DNA from 3 places in the Alteromonas nitratireducens genome. Region 1 is predicted to be linked to each of the others. Evidence: predicted binding sites of a transcription regulator. Region 1 holds the regulator's gene; each other region holds the start of a gene.
The links. The regulator sigma-54, encoded in region 1, starts transcription at its own class of promoters, with help from an activator protein. The targets are predictions, from matches to a motif close to GTTGGCACGNNNNTNGNNT.
Positions count from the first base shown of each region.

Region 2: a site for sigma-54 is predicted at 1,446-1,464, ahead of AB1N33_RS05640 (LPP20 family lipoprotein). Genes of this name have one in related genera too.
Region 3: a site for sigma-54 is predicted at 1,724-1,742, ahead of AB1N33_RS00245 (DUF1328 domain-containing protein). Genes of this name have one in related genera too.

Region 1 is NZ_JBFNPK010000015.1:37,419-40,697, reverse strand. Features, by position in the region: gene lptB (LPS export ABC transporter ATP-binding protein) at 1-273, shown strand, start outside; gene AB1N33_RS12890 (RNA polymerase factor sigma-54) at 345-1,820, shown strand; gene hpf (ribosome hibernation promoting factor) at 1,849-2,136, shown strand; gene ptsN (PTS IIA-like nitrogen regulatory protein PtsN) at 2,149-2,592, shown strand; gene rapZ (RNase adapter RapZ) at 2,620-3,279, shown strand, end outside.
Region 2 is NZ_JBFNPK010000004.1:138,559-141,837, forward strand. Features, by position in the region: gene flgN (flagellar export chaperone FlgN) at 1-315, shown strand, start outside; gene AB1N33_RS05640 (LPP20 family lipoprotein) at 851-1,273, opposite strand; gene AB1N33_RS05645 (flagellar assembly protein T N-terminal domain-containing protein) at 1,605-2,816, shown strand; gene AB1N33_RS05650 (class I adenylate cyclase domain-containing protein) at 2,833-3,279, opposite strand, start outside.
Region 3 is NZ_JBFNPK010000001.1:48,741-52,019, reverse strand. Features, by position in the region: gene AB1N33_RS00260 (CC0125/CC1285 family lipoprotein) at 1-209, shown strand, start outside; gene AB1N33_RS00255 (DUF2383 domain-containing protein) at 422-865, shown strand; gene yfbR (5'-deoxynucleotidase) at 906-1,559, opposite strand; gene AB1N33_RS00245 (DUF1328 domain-containing protein) at 1,784-1,960, shown strand; gene AB1N33_RS00240 (hypothetical protein) at 1,985-2,200, shown strand; gene AB1N33_RS00235 (carbohydrate porin) at 2,288-3,279, shown strand, end outside.

The DNA.
Region 1 (3,279 bases):
CTGGCCGCCAACCCGAAATTTATTTTGCTGGACGAGCCATTTGCGGGTGTTGATCCCATCTCCGTTAATGATATAAAGAAGATCATCCAGCACCTGCGGGACAGGGGTATCGGTATCCTAATCACCGATCACAACGTCAGGGAAACGCTGGATGTCTGTGAGAAAGCCTACATTGTGAGTCACGGAGAGCTAATCGCACAGGGCACCGCCGAAGAGGTACTGAGTAATCAACAGGTCAGGGATGTATACCTTGGCGAACAATTCAGGCTATAGTTAAGTTGTCAGATGTCATCGTGCCACGGCATAACAGAGACACAATCACGAGCATTACTTATAAGACGTAGATGAAACCATCTTTACAATTAAAATTCAGTCAACAGCTCACAATGACACCGCAATTGCAGCAAGCAATCCGTTTGCTGCAGTTGTCTACGCTCGACCTTCAGCAGGAAATTCAGGAAGCGCTGGATGCGAACCCGCTACTTGAGGTTGACGAAGGTCAGGACAATGACCTGCCCGAAAAAAACAATATCGACAATGACGATCATCAGGAGACTGTCTCGGCCAGCAGTGACAGCATAGAAGCCGGAGATGCGTTAGAGAAAAACGACCTGCCTGATGAGCTTCCCATTGACAGTACGTGGGACGAATATTATTCCGCGTCATCTGCCCCTGCCCCTGGCCCCTCAAGTGACGATGACCAGGTTTTTCAGGGTGAAACCACAGAAAACATTCAGGATCATCTGCTCTGGCAGATGCGTCTGACGCCGTTTTCCGACACCGACCGTGCCATTGCCACGGCAATCATAGATTCGATTGACGAATCCGGTTACCTGACGGTGCCACTTGATGACATTCTGGCCAGTGTTAACTCAGATGAAACCGAAGAGCCGGTAGAGATGGACGAGGTCGAGTGTGTGCTTAAACGCATTCAGTTATTCGACCCGATTGGCTCCGGTTCGCGTACCCCGCAGGAATGCCTGCTGGTTCAGCTAAGACAGTTTTCAGAGGATACTCCCTGGCTGGCTGAAGCCCGCATGCTGATTGAAGAATACAGTGATCTGCTTGGCAGCAAGGACTACCGCACGCTGATGCGCAAATCCCGTCTGAAGGAAGATCAGTTACGTGAAGCCATGCGGTTATTACAGACGCTTAACCCACGGCCTGGCAGTGCCCTGGTTACCAAAGATCCGGAGTACGTGATTCCGGATGTGTCGGTGGTGAAGAAAAATGGTCGCTGGATTGTTGAGCTTAACCCCGACAGTCTGCCTAAACTGAGTATTAACCAGCAATATGCGGCCATGAGCCGGAATGCGCGTAACAGCAGCGATTCCCAGTTTATTCGCTCGCACATGCAGGAAGCTAAATGGTTCATTAAGAGCCTGGAGTCACGCAACGAAACGCTGTTGAAAGTGGCTAACTGTATTGTGCAGCAACAAATGGGCTTTTTTGAACATGGTCCGGAAATGATGAAACCAATGGTGCTGAATGATGTCGCAGAAATGGTAGATATGCACGAATCGACCATCTCGCGGGTGACCACGCAAAAATACATGCATACACCGCGGGGTATTTTTGAGCTGAAATACTTTTTCTCCAGTCACGTGGCAACAGAGTCAGGTGGCGAGTGTTCCTCAACCGCGATTCGCGCATTGATCAAAAAACTGGTTGCGGCTGAAAAGCCCAGTAAACCACTTAGTGACAGCAAGATTGCTCAATTGTTGGCCGAGCAGGGAATTATGGTTGCCCGGCGGACAATAGCAAAATACCGGGAATCGCTTGCGATCCCCCCGTCTAACCAACGTAAGAGCCTTATTTAGGGGCTCACAAAGATAAGGAAGACGAAATATGCAAATCAACCTTACCGGTCATCATGTCGAAATCACCGACTCTTTGCGTAATTATGTCGATACTAAGTTCAGCAAGCTGGAGCGCCACTTCGATCATATTTCCAACGTTCACGTCATTCTTAATGTAGAAAAGCTGTCTCAAAAAGCCGAAGCGACGGTTCACCTCAGCGGTGCTGAAGTGTTTGCGTCTTCAGAAGATACCGATATGTATGCAGCTATCGACAGTATGGTTGATAAGCTCGACAGGCAGGTTATTAAACACAAGGAAAAGATGAAGAAGCATTAATTCATTGCGTTTATGGATATTCAAGCCTTAGTCAGCCTGGACCGCACCGAATGTGCGGTCCAGTGCAACAGTAAAAAACGAATTCTTGAGATTATCAGCAACATTGCTGCCAAAAATAATCCCGAGATTGATCAGGCCGCCGTACTGACCAGTCTGCTCTCGCGTGAGCGTATGGGCAGCACCGGGATTGGCAATGGCATCGCCCTGCCCCATGGCAGACTCCCCGGCCTGGAAAAAGTTATCGCCATTGTGGTGACCAGTTCTCCGGCCATCGACTTTGACGCCATTGATAACCAGCCGGTGGATATCTTTTTTACCCTGCTGGTACCTGAAGATCAGACTGAGGGTCACCTGCAGACACTGGCTACGGTAGCCAGTAAACTCAACGACAAAGAAACCGTAAAAGCCATCCGTCGCGCCAGTACCAGTGACGACATTATCACTGCATTGCAGTGAACGGCATCACAACCCAGGGAGCGAATCGTGAAGCTTATTATTATCAGTGGCCGGTCAGGGTCCGGTAAATCCGTCGCACTTCGCGCGCTCGAGGACCTCGGCTACTACTGCGTCGACAACATTCCGGTTAACCTGCTGCCTACGCTGACCCACACCGTCGTCGATGAATACGACCAGGTTGCGGTGAGCATTGACGTTCGTAACCTGCCGAAAGATCCGAACGAGCTGGTAGAGATTCTCGACTACCTGCCCTCCTCCTGGACCATGACCGTGGTGTATATCGATGCCAGTGACGACGTTCTGGTGAAGCGCTTCAGTGAGACCCGCCGTCTCCACCCGTTATCCAAGCAGAACATCTCGCTTGCAGAAGCAATAAAGGCCGAATCGGTGCTGCTGGCGCCGGTTGCCGAGCGCGCAGATTTATATATTGATACAGACAAGCTTTCAGTGCATCAGCTTGCCGAACTGATTCGGGAACGTATTCTGGGTAAGAAGAGTTCACGGCTGGTGCTGGTATTTGAGTCATTCGGGTTTAAATACGGCATTCCCAAAGACGCCGACTACGTGTTTGACGCCCGCTTTCTGCCAAACCCCCACTGGGAACCCGATCTGAAACATCTGACCGGCCTGGATGGACCGGTTGAGCACTTTCTCGCCTCACAGCCAATTGTGACCAAATTTATCTGG
Region 2 (3,279 bases), on a different contig from region 1:
ACACTGCTGGAAAAGAAGTCTCAGATCCTCGAAGACATACAGGCGCTGGATAAAAACATCGACACTGCCTACCAGGCCGCTACCTCAACTTCCCCGGCTGACCCAGAGACACAATCTTTAATCGATAAAGCACAAGCGCTTGTAGAAGACTGCAAATACCGAACTGAAATAAACCAAAAAGCAGTCGAGCAGGGTCAGCTTCGTCTGTCTCATCTTCGCAACCTCATGCTTGAAGTAAGAGCCAAAGAGTCGCTGACGTATGACAAAAGCGGCAAGCCCAAAGGCTCTGGTCTCGGACCTGGCGTAAGCGCCTGACACACATGCCCTTGATTCTATGCCCGGCTCGTTGCCGGTTTTTTTGCTTGCCTGCAAAACTACACGACATCGCTTAACAAATAAAAATTACAGTTTTATGACACTTTATTGAAAATTTATTGGACAAGAAATAAACGTTGTCTTATTCTCAATAAGCCAAAATAGATAAGGAGGCTTAGTATGGTTAAATCATTGAAGAAATTTTTTAAGCGTAAGCATCCCTACATCGTGGCGTTCTACCTAGGTAGAAAAAATACACAACGTATTTTTGATTGCAAGATTAAGAAAAAGTCTGAGTTAATTTCTAACTGAGTAGTCGTTTCACCCCGGCACCCGGACAGCTTTCACTGCCCGCGACCGGTTACCACAGATGTAACGGAGCTTCTGCCGCTGTCGCCGTCAGTGCCCATTGCAATTTACCAGCATACAGTCTGTATCAGCGACAACGTAAACAAATTTCTTACGCGACTCCGCGTAAAGCAGAAACAGGAAAGGCCCGTACCGGGCCTTTCTTATGTCATTAGCTGACTGATCGTCAGTAATACTTCACGTCACGGATTTTACGGGGTCTGGCGGTGGTCAGATAAATGTCATAGACACGTTTCATATCCAGTTCCAGTTCCGTCACGTACGTATCATCACCTACCGGATAGGTCTTCACCACTTTTGCGCCGCGAATAACGCCTTCAACCGATGAACGCAGCTGCGCATTATTCACGATCAGACTGGACAGTGACTGTTCTCCCTGAATTCGCTGGCCATACACCTGTTCAGCTAATTCCCTGTAAGCATCGAGTTTTGACGCTTTCATCGCCAGTAGCGTTTTGGCCTCATCGTTATCACCGGCCTGCGCGTCAATCGGCGCGTAACCTACCGCCGTTAAAACCGGATAACTGTCTGGTTCGATGGTTTCCCACTCCACATGCTTAGTCAGAAACTGACTGCAACCTGACACCATGAGCAACCATACGATGCCAATTACTGCAATAATGGCTCTGGCCATACCGTCAGATGTAAACTTTTTCTCTTTCATGTGCTTATCCTGCTGCCAATTGCAACCACCTGCGCGGTGTACACTACCGGCCAGAAACATCGCCAATGAGAGCGTCCGGCCAAACCTGCACAACACAATGCAAACACTGTGCCTTTCATTTTTTAAAACAGGAATGAAAAATGCAGCAGACGCCTGGAGTCCCATGGTTGTATCCCGACGTCGTCAAAATGTCGACAACAGTGCGCATCAATAACGTGTCGGGATACGTGCTGAGAAGAAGTTAAGAGTAAGCATTATGTACAAAACCCTATCACCGCTGACAACCCGCAATGTGACACGCTGGAGCGTGTTCCGTTTCGTGTCTGCTGAAATACTGGTGGTTGCTTGCCTTTTTATTCTGCCTGCGTGGCAAGTTTCTGCCGCCTGGTTTGAAGCGTCCGGTCAGGCGGTTATTGTTGACGGTGACAAAGCGTCGGCACGTCAGCAGGCCACTGAAGAAGCCATTAAACAGGCGATGCTGTTTTCCGGCGCATCAGTACGCAGTATTCAGACACTGACCAACGGCTTGCTGAGCGACGACAGGTTCCAGGTTGCCAGTACCGGTGAGGTTGCACAGCTTGAGCTAATTGATGAAGTCTGGGATAACGACTACGTTACCGTAACAATTCGTGCTGACATTTTTGTTCAGGCCAGTCAGTGCAGCGTTGCAGCGTACCGTAAGACATTGTCTACCACGGTGTTCCCGGTCAGTAACCGCCAGCACATGCAGGACGGTCAGATTCAGTCGTTGCCTGAAGTCTTTGTACGACGTTTGCAGGAACGTTTTCGCGACACATCGGATACCGTGTCTCTGCACTATATCGCACCTTATGCAGCACAGTGGGGTGAGGCGACGGTGGCTGCACAGGCCCCGGCGCTCGCCCGACAGACAAAAACCCAGTATGTGATTGCCGCCGAACTTTCTGATCTCAGCGTCGAACGCCATGCAGCCACAATGCTGACGTTCTGGCAGGGGGAACAGGCAAAGCGGCATTTCGGCATTTTGATCAGGGTCATTGATGGAATGAATGGCGGTACGCTGTTAGAGAAGCAGTATCGTACCAGCGCCCCGTGGCAGCAAGACCGGTTTACCAACGTTGATGTTACGTCGCAGACGTTCTGGCAAAGCCCGTATGGGCGTGCTGTGAGTAAAGTCGCCAATAGCATAGTGACCGACATTACCGACGCCGTTGCCTGTCAGCCGCTGATCGGACGGGTCATTCTTGCACAGGGGGACCAACTTCAGGTGTCACTGGGTCGCGACCACGGCGTCAGCGTCGGAGACGAGTTATTTATTTACAAAACCCGCCAGATCACCGATGCCTTTGGCCAGCATTTCCAGCAATATAATATTTATCCGGGAAAGGTCCGCATTGTCGCGGCGTATGCTGACACGTCAACCGTCGAACCGGTGGAAGGGGCCATCCTGAGCAATATTCAGCCTAATGATTTCGTTGCCTTTCGTTAGACGACAGGTGGTTCACCTAAAGCAGGGTAACTGACAGCTCGGTGGATTCTTTGAATTCGTTAAACAACCGGTGACGGTGATTGCCGTCGGGCACCACGGCATAACAAGGAGGTCTGGGCGAGACTTCCTGCAGTTCGAACCAGAGCGTATCAAGTGCCTCTTTTCCAGGCACGAGAAACGTCTCGCCCCATGTCGTTGAATAAATGACCACCTGCTCTTCCACTGTGGCCTTTATTCGGCTGATGTTGAAATTAATCACGATCATACAACTGCTGACCCGCTCCGGCGCCAGTAACGCATCGCGTGGTAAGGTACTGACCCTGACCGGAGGAAACACGCTTTCCAGATGCTTCACCAGCCCTTCCATGTCGAACTCGGTAACTGGCTCGGAATCATAATCCATCAGAATGGATGATCGGGAGTCAAGGATACGGTTAGTCACACACCACAGCATCAGTTCAAT
Region 3 (3,279 bases), on a different contig from region 1:
AACAGCAATGCACCATGTCTGGCTGCACCGAGCCAGCCCGCGCTACGCCTGTGCAGGACAACACTGTGACCGTGCAGACCGGACCGATGGAGAATGTTTATTACTCGATCGTCGTGTCGATGGCGAAAGATAAAGTCAGTGCGGGTACAAATGCATTATCCGTACAGGCTATTCTGGCCGACAGACCGGACCGGAAGAAGTCAGGCTGAGCATTGTCCCTCGTGACAGTCACGTAGTTTTTACACGAAAAATGTAAACTGTTCACGCCCCAGCCAGAAAAGCCCACTCAGGATTGCCACAAACGCCTGTTTTAGCGTGATTTTTGATATGCAGGACTGGAATAACACGTGCATATCGCTAGTCAGAGACTCTCGCGCCGGTGCATCCCGGCGTGGCCACTTCCATCCGCTAAGGTGCAGTAATGGACAATGAACAGGTTTATGGCGAACGTGCCAGCAGTGTTATCGGGCTGTTGCATAGTGGTATCCAGTTCTATCGTGACGGCATTCAGAAAGCGGTTCATCCGCACATTCAGGCTATGTTCCGGCGAATGCTGGATGAAAAAGAACGGGCGATTATCATGCTGTCACCGTTTTTACCGTCAAACGACACACAACACGCCCCATCACATCTGGTGACCTCCTTCAGACAACGCTACACCCAGGTGATCACAACCTTCAGCGACGAGCCTGACAACACCTACATCAACGAACTAACCCGCATTGAATCATCCGTGCTCGACAGCATAGACGATGCGCTTGATAAGGTGGACACCGGGCGTTTTGCTAATGAATTGCGCTGCATACGCACCCGTATGCAGCAGTGTTTTGATGAAATGCTGTCACTGTCAAACGCCGTGGAGTAACGAATGCGTTTGCAGCGATAGTATGATTTAGCCTGCGCTGCTAGTCGGCTTTGTCGCTGAGATTGATATTGTTGGCATGCTCAATCCAGTCAAGATCACGGGTTTGTTCATCCAGTGTTCCCTTCGCATCTTCCAGGAACACCTGACAAAAATAATCCACTGCCGGAAACAGTTCGCGATACTTTTGTAATTGCGCTTCCATTTCCTGCATCGCGTTGGCAAATTCAGAGTTGGACTTCGACAGCTCATAATCGCATTTCAGATACGCACAGAGCACATCGGCAGCTTTAGCCAGTTTAACGTGAATATCGTCTTTGCTTTGCGCAATAAGCGGTTCATACCGTTGACGTAACGCCGTTGGCAGCGTTTGGATCAGCATGCTTTCGAATCGTCTCTCCAGCTTTTTTATCGCGGCCGTGGTTTCCGGATCGTGGTACTTCACCGGACTGGGAATGTCACTCATACCCGCAATTTCACTGCCTTCATGGAAAATGGCCATCGCCGCCACCCGATCAGGCTGAACGTTTTCGTTAAACACGTCTGCGGCGATGGCCCCCAGCATATGGGCGACCACAGACGCCTCGTAGACATGGGTAGAAAGCATTTCTTCCTGAAACTGTGCCATCAGCGGCCAGCGCTTAACGTTGCGTGCGCGTTGCATTAAACCAATAAATGCAGAGTGAGTATTTGCCATCGTGTTTCTTGTTGTTCAGTTTGAGCCACAGTGTATCAAAGCCCGCCATCGCATTTAATGTAAAACCTTCACGTGAACTGTAATTTCGTCGCGCTCTGGCGACATCCGTCGGCCTCACCTGAGCAAAGAAATTAACTTTATCCTTTAAAATCATGACATATAGAAATGGCACAGCTATCGCATTCTTAACATTAAATGATGCTCAGAATAAGGAGGAGATCATCATGTTAGGTTGGGCTGTTATCTTTTTCATCATCGCGATCATCGCCGCCGTATTTGGATTCGGAGGAATCGCCGGTGCCGCCACGGGCATCGCGCAATTTTTGTTCTTTGTTTTCGTCGCGCTGCTCGTCATTTCGCTGATCGGCAATGTCCTGCGCGGCAAATCGCCTAAAGCATAACGTTCTACAGGAAGGAGAAAGACCATGAAACATTATTCATTACTGATTAGAAGTCTGGCTGTATGCAGTGTTGTTCTGATGCTGGGTGCGTGCGATGACGGCAGCGCCGAAGAGGCCGGTGAGCAGGTTGACGAGGCCATTGAAGATGTCAGCGATGCGATGGATGATGCAGGCAATGAGGTTGAAGACGCCTGCGAAAAAGTAAAAGAGAAAGTGAACGCTGAGGATGACGACTGCTAACACCGATAACGCCTGTCCTGTGGGCAGGCAAACTTCTTCTGCGTTCGCACATATGATACCGTGAGGCCTTTGGTTTATTCCTTTTTGATGAAACACCACGTTGGTTGTAATTTGCTGCACCGTTTGTCCTTGATTAACCGCATCTGGCTTTATTCCTTTTTGCTTATCCCTTCTTCACTGGCGTCAGTAGGTTCTTTGGACGCGTTTTTAGCAAGTGACAACAGTATTATTGCAAAAGGTAGTGCCTCCGGCGAAGTCAGCTCCCGAGTGCTGGCGGGCGTGGGCTACACTTACACATTAAATGAAAACTGGCGAGCACGTATTGCGTATCAGGCTTTTCGTGGCTCGGATGGATCAGTTGATACTGAGGATATTCAGGTCTACTCAAACATTGATTCGACCCCCTTTACCTCACTTTATGGTCTATTCATTGAAGGGAGTGTTCAGGACAATCGACTCCGTATGAAAGTCGGCCAGTTCGACGCAAATACGGAGTTTGCATTTTCTGATATTGCAGCAGGATTTATTAACTCATCAATGGGGTTTAGCCCTACCATTACGTTTTTACCAACCTATCCTGTACCGACTCCCGGTCTTGCCGTCTTCTTTGATATCTCTGACAACCTGAACTTCAGTGCAGCGACATTCAGTAGTGAGAACGACCGCCTGACATCTCCTTTTTTCATTTCAGAATTAGGTTACAGAGGGGCGGACTCCGTATTCAAAGCGGGTATCTGGCAACAGGAGTTGACCGCAGATGTAACACAGAGTCATACATCTGATTCCTTTACCGGAGGTGTTTTCATTACTGCGGAGGGCGTGCTTACAAAACACTCATCGATTGCTGACACAATTGAATGGTTTTTCCAGTTTGGTGCCTCTGAAAAAGCATTCAATCCGTTAACTCGGCATGTCGGCACCGGACTCGTTTTCCACGAACCCGCCGGATTTCAAGAACATAGTCTGGGCGTAGGTATTACACATGTCACCGGAACACATAATGACGATACATTTGGTCACAGTAAACATACCGACGAGACGAGTGTCGAGGTGTACTATGCCATTACTCTAAATGACCA